Regions from separate parts of the Pseudomonas sp. NPDC087803 genome, predicted to be linked through region 2. Evidence: predicted binding sites of a transcription regulator. Region 2 holds the regulator's gene; each other region holds the start of a gene.
What was found. The regulator FliA, encoded in region 2, starts transcription of late flagellar genes. The targets are predictions, from matches to a motif close to CTAAAGTTTNNNNNNNNNNNGCCGNTAA.
Positions count from the first base shown of each region.

Region 1: a site for FliA is predicted at 1,465-1,492, ahead of motA (flagellar motor stator protein MotA). Genes of this name have one in related genera too.
Region 3: a site for FliA is predicted at 2,026-2,053, ahead of flgM (flagellar biosynthesis anti-sigma factor FlgM). Genes of this name have one in related genera too.

Region 1 is NZ_JBIUVO010000049.1:15,841-19,114, reverse strand. It holds gene ACIOUG_RS20315 (HDOD domain-containing protein) at 1-1,394, opposite strand, end outside; gene motA (flagellar motor stator protein MotA) at 1,560-2,411, shown strand; gene motB (flagellar motor protein MotB) at 2,415-3,274, shown strand, end outside.
Region 2 is NZ_JBIUVO010000084.1:2,175-5,448, forward strand. It holds gene ACIOUG_RS24795 (protein phosphatase CheZ) at 1-711, opposite strand, end outside; gene ACIOUG_RS24800 (chemotaxis response regulator CheY) at 729-1,100, opposite strand; gene fliA (RNA polymerase sigma factor FliA) at 1,267-2,007, opposite strand; gene fleN (flagellar synthesis regulator FleN) at 2,004-2,834, opposite strand; gene flhF (flagellar biosynthesis protein FlhF) at 2,948-3,274, opposite strand, start outside.
Region 3 is NZ_JBIUVO010000077.1:5,958-9,231, reverse strand. It holds gene ACIOUG_RS24150 (MFS transporter) at 1-79, shown strand, start outside; gene ACIOUG_RS24145 (flagellar brake protein) at 309-1,055, opposite strand; gene ACIOUG_RS24140 (flagella synthesis protein FlgN) at 1,148-1,615, opposite strand; gene flgM (flagellar biosynthesis anti-sigma factor FlgM) at 1,664-1,990, opposite strand; gene flgA (flagellar basal body P-ring formation chaperone FlgA) at 2,151-2,912, opposite strand; gene ACIOUG_RS24125 (chemotaxis protein CheV) at 2,995-3,274, shown strand, end outside.

The sequences.
Region 1 (3,274 bases), on a different contig from region 2:
GAGCGCAGGAACAGATGTTCACCACGGAACAGCGTGCGCAGGCCTTGCGGCAGCAGGGCGGAGAATTGTGCGTTGTTCTCGGGGTTGATCCGCACCTGTGCCTGCTGCGCGAGCAAGCGTTGCAGAACCTTGCTCTGACTGACGACAAAATTCAGCGCGGCGGCTTCCTTCGGCAAACCGAAGGTCTGGTGCACGCGCAGATTCGATTGCGTGCGGTCGGCCATCAGAATCATCACCCGGCGCATGCCGCTGGCCACCAGCGCATCGCGGGCGGCGACGGTCAGGCTCATGGCGTTAGTGAAGCGGCTCGGCTCGGCCAGCAGTTCGGCGCATTGCCGGCGCCACTGCGTCAGATCCTCGGCACTCGGCGCGGCCGCCGGCAGCATCCCGGCCGGCAACCGATGGGTGCCCCACGGCCATAATAATGAAACGGCCGGGTGCCACAGATCGGGTATTGCATGCTGGCGCGCACTGTTGGCCGCTTGCTGGTGCAACTGCTGCTGCACTTCGTCCATCGAGATTTGCAGATAAAGGCTGGTCAGGTACTGCCAGCGCTCGCTGTGCGGACTGTCCCAGGCCTGTTGCGCCGACAGCGCCAGGCCGTTGGCCAGCAACACGGTGTTGGCCGGCTGGTTGAGCCAACGGCGCAGGGTAGGGTCATCGTCGAGGCGATTCTGCTGGCGCAGCGGATGCTCGCTGTCGCGGGCGATGCGCAGCACTTTCACCAGTTCGCGCTGTTCGCTGAGCAGCAACTTATAGCCTTGTTGCACCCAGATCGGCAGGTGCCAGACTTGCACCAGCGCCTCGGCGATCTTCAGCAGGCGCACGCCAAACAGTTGCTTCTCGACGGTACGCGCCGATTCGCCCTTGTGGATAACCCGCAGTTCCCACTCTTCGAGTAATCCGGGAAACGTCAGCGCCAGCGGCCATAACGGCGAGAGAAACAACAGGCTGCCCCAGTGAATGTCCTGCCACAGCCGCGCCAGGCGACTGGCGAAAAAACCGTTGGCCTGTTGCGTGGCGTGCTGGCTGATCATCTGCAGTTGGCGCAGGGCCTTGGGAATCTGCATCTGCGGTTCGACGGGCAGGCGCGCGAGCAATTCTTCGGTACGCGCAAGACCCAGACGGTTGATCGCCACCTCGAGATTTTCCGCCGCGGCGGCCATCGTGCCGTGGGTGTGACGATTAGCCTCACGGATGATGCTCAAGGCCAGCGCCGGACTGTCCTGCATCAGATCGGCGATATCGCGCAGCGAGCTGCGGTTGTCGCGGATCGCCCGGCAAACCTTGTCGTGCGCCTCTTGCGGCACGGGCAGGCGCACGCCATCGAGCAGCTTGACCCAGCCCTCGAGCGTGGTCGGTTTTGCGTGTGGGACGTTCGTTTCATTAGCCATGTCTGGACGGGATCTTCACTGACTGTAGACGCGCCCGGCATGGGCTAAATTGGCTTTTCGCCTGAACTGGCTATAGTCTGGCGCAGTTTTGCCGATAAGTAGAAGAAGAGATTTTTTAACTTCCGAATATGACCTTGAACCCGACTCAGTAAGTACTTTCTACCTATGGCTAAAATTATCGGCATCATCGTCGTATTCGCGAGCGTGCTCGGCGGATACGTGCTCTCCCACGGCAAAATTGCCGCCCTGATCCAGCCCTTCGAGGTGATGATCATCGGTGGTGCGGCCCTTGGTGCATTCCTGCAGGCCAACCCCGGTTACATGACGATGCACGTGCTCAAGAAATCCCTGAGCATGTTCAGTTCGCGCTTCAGCCACACGTTCTATCTGGAAGTGCTCGGCCTGATCTACGAGATCCTCAACAAGAGCCGCCGCGAAGGCATGATGGCCATCGAAGGCGACATCGAAGACGCTGCCGCGAGCCCGATCTTCGCCAAGTACCCGGCCGTGCTCAAAGACGAGCGCATGACCGCGTTCATCTGCGATTACCTGCGCATCATGTCCTCCGGCAACATGGCTCCGCATGAGCTGGAAGGCCTGTTCGACATGGAACTCTACAGCCTCAAGGAAGACCTCGAGCACCCGTCCCATGCAGTGAACGGTATTGCCGACGCCATGCCCGGTTTCGGTATCGTCGCGGCGGTACTGGGTATCGTGGTGACCATGGCTTCGCTGGGTGAAGGCGATCAAAAATCCATCGGCCTGCACGTCGGTGCGGCACTGGTCGGTACCTTCTTCGGTATTCTCGCGGCTTACGGTTTCTTCGGGCCGTTGGCGCATTCCCTGGCGCACGATGCCAAGGAAGAACTGAACGTCTACGAAGCCATCAAGGCCTCGCTGGTGGCTTCGGCTTCCGGCATGCCGCCATCGCTGGCCGTGGAGTTCGGGCGCAAGGTTCTGTACCCGGCGCACCGTCCAAGCTTTGCCGAGCTGGAACAAGCCGTTCGCGGTCGCTAAGCCATGGAAAATAATCAGCCGATAATCATCAAGCGCGTCAAGCGCATAGCCGGCGGGCATCACGGCGGGGCGTGGAAAATCGCCTTCGCCGACTTTGCCACGGCGATGATGGCGTTCTTCCTGGTGTTGTGGCTGCTGTCCACCGCCACGCCTGAACAGAAGATCGCCATCGCCGGTTACTTCAAGGATCCGGTCGGCTTCTCCGAAAGCGGCACGCCGTACATCATCGACCTGGGCGGCACGCCGACCCTGGCGCCGGAAAACACCCTCAACCCTGAGGTGAAGTCGCAGCCGCAACCGGACAAGGTCACGGTCGACACCGAGCAGGTCGAAGGCATGGCCGAGCAGGTCGAGAAAGAGCGCCTGGAGCTGTTACTGCAAGAGCTGCAGAACAAGGTCGACGAGAACCCGCAGCTGCAGAAGTTCAAGGATCAGATCCTGTTCGAGATCACCCCGAACGGCTTGCGCATCCAGATCATGGACGCCGAAAACCGGCCGATGTTCGACTCAGGTTCCGCACGCCTGAAACCGTACTTCGAAGACATCCTGCTGGCCATGGCCGACACCATCAAAGCGGTGCCGAACAAGATCAGCATCAGCGGCCACACCGACGCCAAGCCGTACACCGGCACTGGCGATTTCGGCAACTGGGAACTCTCGGCCAACCGTGCCAACGCTGCGCGGCGTGCGCTGGTTGCCGGCAGCTATCCGGACGGGCAAGTGGCGCGGGTCGTGGGTTACGCCTCGTCGGCGCTGTTCGACAAGGAAAACCCGTTCAACCCGGTCAACCGCCGCATCGACATCGTGGTGCTGACCAAAAAGGCCCAGGCCGCGATCGAGGGCTCGCAAGGTGCCGACCCGGC
Region 2 (3,274 bases):
CTGCGGACCTTCACCCTGCGAGAGATGTTTTTGTGGATCTTTTTCCGCAAGCATCGCGGCACGGTCGTGTTCGATGCCCGCAAAGCGGTCAACCTGACTGGCCATGAGTACGAGTTTGAGCAAATTGCTTTCGACTTCGGTGACCAGTTGGGTCACACGCTTGATCACCTGACCGGTGAGGTCCTGGTAATCCTGAGCCAGCAGGATGTCGTTGAGGTTGCTCGACACCGCACGGTTGTCCGTGCTGCTGCGTGACAGAAAACCGTCGACCCGGCGCGCCAGCTCGCGGAACTCTTCAGCTCCGACTTCACGACGCATGAAGCGCCCCCAGTCGGTGCTCAAGGCCTGGGCTTCATCGGCCAGGCCATTGACCACCGGCGTGGCGCTTTCCACCAGATCCATGGTGCGGTTGGCCGCGGCTTCGGTCAGCTTGACCACATAGCCCAGGCGTTCGGTGGCGTCGGTGATTTGCGACACTTCCTCGGCCTGCGGCATGTGCGGATCGATCTGGAAATTGACGATCGCACTGTGCAGTTCGCGTGTGAGCTTGCCCACTTCCTGATACAGGCCGCGGTCACGGGTCTGATTGAGCTCATGGATCAGTTGCACAGCGTCGCCGAACCTGCCTTTTTCAAGGCTCTCGACCAGTTCGACCGCGTGTTTTTTCAGGGTCGACTCGAAATCGCCCTGTGAAGATTCGTTATGCTCCATAGCTCCCCCGCGCGTCATCAGCCGATGCGTTCGAAAATCTTCTCGATTTTGTCTTTCAACGCCTGAGCCGTGAAAGGTTTGACCACGTAGCCGTTCACACCGGCCTGAGCAGCCTCGATGATTTGCTCGCGCTTGGCTTCAGCGGTCACCATCAGCACGGGCAGATGCTTGAGTTTTTCATCGGCACGCACGTGGCGCAGCAAGTCGATACCGGTCATGCCCGGCATGTTCCAGTCCGTTACCAGAAAGTCGATGCTGCCGCTGTTGAGTACCGGAATGGCGGTAGTGCCATCGTCGGCCTCGACGGTGTTGGTGAACCCGAGATCGCGCAGCAGGTTCTTGATGATCCGCCGCATCGTTGAGAAGTCATCAACGATGAGGATTTTCATGTCTTTGTTCAATTCGACCTCCAAGCAGTCTTAAACGCGCCCAGCACCTGGACGCGCCACTTCAATCAATCGGCGCAGCACTCGAAGACTGTCTGGAGCACAACAGAGCAAGACCGGTGCCGTTCATCACCGCACCAGCCTCGTTCGCAGTGTCCCCACACTGCCTTCAGCGCGCTCGCCACTCCCCCAAACGCCCCCGCAAACGGGCCGCGCACTGGCTGAGTAACTGGCTGACCCGCGATTCACTGACGCCAAGGACTTCACCGATCTCCTTGAGGTTCAGCTCTTCGTCGTAGTACAGCGCCAACACCAGTCGCTCACGCTCCGGCAAATTGGCAATCGCGTCCGCCAGCGCCGCCTGGAAGCGTTCATCTTCCAGATCGCGTGACGGCTCAAGATGAGCACTCGCGCCATCCTCGTGCAGCCCTTCGTGTTCGCCGTCCTGCAACAGGTCGTCGAAACTGAACAAGCGGCTGCCCAGGGTGTCATTCAAAATCCCGTAGTAATCGTCGAGACTCAATTGGAGTTCGGCCGCAACCTCGTGATCTTTAGCATCACGGCCGGTTTTAGCTTCAATTGAACGAATTGCGTCACTGACCATACGGGTGTTGCGGTGAACCGAGCGTGGCGCCCAGTCCCCCTTGCGCACTTCATCGAGCATCGCGCCGCGGATCCGGATGCCCGCGTACGTTTCGAAACTGGCGCCTTTGCTGGCGTCGTATTTGGTCGAGACTTCGAGCAGGCCGATCATCCCGGCCTGAATCAGGTCTTCCACCTGCACACTCGCCGGCAAGCGCGCCAGCAGGTGATAGGCAATGCGCTTGACCAGTGGCGCGTAACGCTCGATCAACTCGTACTGCGCGTCACGTGCTGACTTCTTGTAGTAGTTCATACCGCTGGCGGTCATAGCACAGGCCCTGCCGTTTGCTGCACGAGGCGCTCGACGAAAAACTCCAGGTGACCGCGCGGGTTGGCAGGCAGCGGCCAGGTATCGACCTTCTGCGCGATCGCCTTGAACGCCAGCGCGCACTTGGAACGCGGAAAGGCTTCATAGACCGCTCGCTGCTTCTGCACTGCCTTGCGCACGCTTTCGTCGTACGGCACCGCGCCGACGTATTGTAAGGCGACGTCGAGGAAGCGATCCGTGACCTTGGTCAACTTGGCGAACAGGTTGCGGCCTTCCTGCGGGCTCTGCGCCATGTTGGCGAGGACGCGGAAGCGGTTCATGCCGTAGTCGCGGTTGAGCAGTTTGATCAGCGCGTAGGCGTCGGTGATCGAGGTCGGCTCGTCGCAGACCACCAGCAACACTTCCTGCGCGGCGCGGACAAAACTGACTACCGAGTCACCAATACCCGCAGCGGTGTCGATCACCAGCACATCGAGGTTGTCGCCGATGTCGCTGAAGGCCTGAATCAGACCGGCGTGTTGTGCCGGGCTCAGGTGCACCATGCTCTGGGTGCCGGAAGCGGCCGGCACGATGCGGATCCCGCCGGGGCCCTGCAACAGCACGTCGCGCAGCTCACAGCGGCCTTCGATGACATCGGCCAAAGTGCGTTTGGGGGTCAGTCCCAGCAGAACGTCGACGTTCGCCAGCCCCAGATCGGCGTCCAGCAGCATGACCCGACGGCCAAGCTCTGCCAGCGCCAGAGACAAGTTCACTGACACGTTAGTCTTGCCGACGCCACCTTTGCCGCCGGTCACCGCGATCACCTGTACGGGATGCATGCTGCCCATGTTATTTCTTTACCTTGTCTTGCATAGACGGAGGCCACATTACTGGCTGCGCGTTCTCAACCGGAACAATGCATGGCAGACCATCGATGTAGGTACAAAAACTGTTCATTACCTCAGCCAACCTGCTTGGTCGGGCTGTGGTAGATATCAGCGAACATGTCAGCCATGGCTTCTTCGCTGGGTTCTTCCTGCATTTGCACGCTGACGGCGCGGCTGACCAATTGATGACGGCGCGGCAGATGCAGATCATCCGGAATCCGTGGGCCGTCGGTCAGGTACGCGACCGGCAATTCATGACTGATCGCCAGGCTCAACACTTCGCCGAGGCTGGCCGTCTCATCCAGTTTAGTCAGGATGCAGCCGGCAAGCCCGCAACGCTTGTAACTGTGATAAGCGGCGGTTAGAACCTGTTTCTGGCTGGTGGTTGCCAGGACCAGATA
Region 3 (3,274 bases), on a different contig from region 2:
GCCTGAGGCGGCGGTGGAAACTGATCCGGCTGATGGCAGCGATAAACCGACACCGGACATCAGTGGGGCCAGACCCTGAGTCGGATGATGGTAAGGCTGTTCAGTGACAGACACTGTAACTGTGGCGAGGGAGCTTGCTCCCGCTGGACTGCGCAGCAGGCCCCGCTTGCCAGATAAGGGCGGGGAGCGCTTCGCGCCCCAGCGGGAGCAAGCTCCCTCGCCACAAGTGTTCGGTGTTGGCAGAAAAATTTCTGGCATAAAAAAGGGCAGTCCCGCCAGGGACTGCCCTTTCTATTTGCCTGTACGCATCACATATCGTCTTTATCGAACCGGCGTGCTTCACGCTGCAGCTGATAAACGAAGCGTTCGACGTTGCGCGCCGCCTGGCCACTGATGTTGTGGAAGCGCAGGCCGGCGAAGGTGATGTTGAGCTTTTCTTCGAAATGCAGATAACGCAGTTCGACCGAGGTCGGCTGATTGCCGAACAGCGGGGCGGCGATCATGCGGTCGTAGACCTGGCCCAGTTGCAGGCGGTCGGTGATGTCGCCTTCAAAGCGCAGCTTGCAGCCGGTGGCGGAAATATCCAGCAGTTTGCCGTTGATCGGCGCCTTGAGCTTTTCGCCGCCGAGTTCGACGCTGACCAGATCAGTCAGCTTCAGGGCGGCGCGAAAGGCGTTGCGGCGCTGGTGGTAAACCACTTCGGTCGGCAGTTCGCCGGTGTAGAAGCGGTCGCCGTCGGACTCTTCAATGTTCAGCGTGCCGGTGCATTCCCAGGCGATGCGCACGCCTTCGTGGAAGCCTTCGACCTTGAACGGTTCGCCCGCCAGCAGAAAACGCTCGCCATCGCGCGGAATCATTTCGTCCAGAGCAATGGTCGCGGTATCGCGGTCGACCTTGATCAGGTAGCTCTGGAAACGCTGGCTGCGCTCATGGAAGGTGATGATCAGCGGATCGTGGCTTTCCTGCAGCTGGCGCAGGTTGCTGGAGATTTCCAGGGGCGTGGTCAGCACCTTTGGTGGCTGCGGAGTATCATCCGCGCTTAGGGCGTTTGGCACGTTTTCTCAATCTCCAGACAAAATTTGACTACGACTAGCCAGCATTTTGCCAGCATGTTTCGCGTGTTGATAGTGCAGGCACATCGAATGGCTCACGCCTGGCTGAACGTACGCGGTTTGGCGGGCTTGGCGAAAGTGCCAGTGGCGTCATACAACGCTGGTGGCTCGCCCCCGGTGAGGATTTTCAGCTGATTGGCCGTGGCGGCCTGCTGAATCTGGATCGACTGGCCGTTCTTGATGTTGGCCGCCTGGCACTGGGCAATCAGGTCGGTCAGCACGTCGCTCTGAGCCAGCAACTGGTCGCCAATGCTCGAGTGGCTGGCCAGTTGCTCCAGGCCCTGACGGTCGAGCGGCAGGTTGAGGCTGGCGAGGATTTCGCTGCGCTTGCGGCCATGCTGTTCAAGCAAAATGATCAGTGCCTGTTTGCGCGCCAGAATATCTTCGAGCAAAGGCATGTCGCGACCGTGCAAGGCGAGGGACTCGGTTTGCAGTAACTCCAGCAATTGTTGAGCTGGAGCAAAGTCGTCGGTGATCAGTTGCAATAAATTAGTGTCGTGCATGGCTGGCCTTGGTTTTTAAGCGTCCAAAAGCCTGGCGCCGGCAAAAGCCTAGCGCTGGGCTTCGAAGTTGAGCAGTTTGCTGGCTACACGGTTGCTGTCGACTTTATAGCTGCCATCGGCAATCGCTGCTTTCAACTCGGCCACTCGGGCTTTGTCGACGGCAGGCTGATCGCGCAGCTTGTCAGTGACCTTCTGCAACTGTTGAGCCTCATTGCTGAGGTGTACCGATTCCCCGCTTTTTGCGGTACTGGCCGTTTCGGCCTGGGTATTCAGCGGCGCGGAGGTGCCGGATTCGGCGGTTTCCTTGGCGTTGCTGGTACGTGTACTGCCCGTAAGTGACGAGGAGCTGTTCAAACGGCTGAAATCGATGACCATGTTAAAAACCTCTGGGAATTTGGACGCTTGCCATGTTCTCGGCCATCCCCTGGAAAACTTTAGGCTCATTTGCCAATGAGCTGCATGCGTCGAAGCGTGTCCTGCTTCGGCACAGTTTAGGGAAGCGTCGAGATCGGCGCCAGTTTTCTGCGCGAGCGTTTTACATGGCCACTTCCACTTGGCCCGGCGCGATGACCTGCGCCTTGATCACCCGGTTGGAATTGAGGTTTTTCACCCGGATCTGTTCTTTCAGGCCGCCATTGGCCAGGGCTTCGCCGGGCATGCGTACGGCCAGTGTGCCGCTGCGGGCGGTGATGACCACTTGATCGCCCTTGCGCACGACTTCGGCCTGTTCCAGATGCACCAGGGTAATCACCTGATCGGCGACCGTTGGTCGGGTTAATTTCTGCCCGATGGCTTCATCGACCGACGTCAGGAAGCCCTGATTGATCTGGCTGATGTCGCGTTCACGCAAGGTCACGTCCCGCGGCTCGATAATCCCGGCGCGTTTGAGCGGTCGGGTGGTGGTGACAATCTCGCGAAACAGGCGGACTTGAGCGGGCACGAACACCGTCCACGGCGAGCTTCCCTCGCATCTCACCTTGACCGTAACCCGGCCCAGCGGACGCGCCGGACTCTCCAGTGACGCTGTCAATTCCTTGTCGCACATAGGCATGCGCATACGCGGGTCGAGCTGGTTGACCTCGATTTCGTAGCGGCCTTCCGTTTGACTGGTAGCCAGATAGTCTTCTACGGTGAACTCAAGAAAGCCCTGAGTGACGCCGATAAGCATGTCAGGCAAGGTAACCGTATCAGCACCGGCAGGGCTGCCAGCGAAAAACAAGCAGACGACGGACGTCGCGCACAGCGCTTTGCGGGTGCGGGAGGTCAGGCGTCGGAAAAATGTCGTTTGAGCGTTCATACGAGTTAAAAAGCAAGCGCCGTGCCGTTTAGCAATGAATGTGCGTCGCAACAACACTTGGCGTTGGTGTAGGAGTCTGGGCATGGCTGGTGTAATGGATTCGGTGAACCAGCGCACGCAACTGGTAGGGCAGAATCGCCTGGAGCTGTTGTTGTTCCGTCTTGACGGTCAGCAGCTCTACGGAATCAACGTGTTCAAGGTACGGGAAGTGTTGCAGTGCCCGTCACTGACGTTGATGCCCAAGTCCAGTCCTGTCGTGTGCGGGGTGGCAAATATTCGAGGGGCGACCATTCCGATCCTTGATCTGGCAATGGCGACCGGCTCGGGGGCGTTGAAGGACAAGAAAAACCCGTTCGTGATCA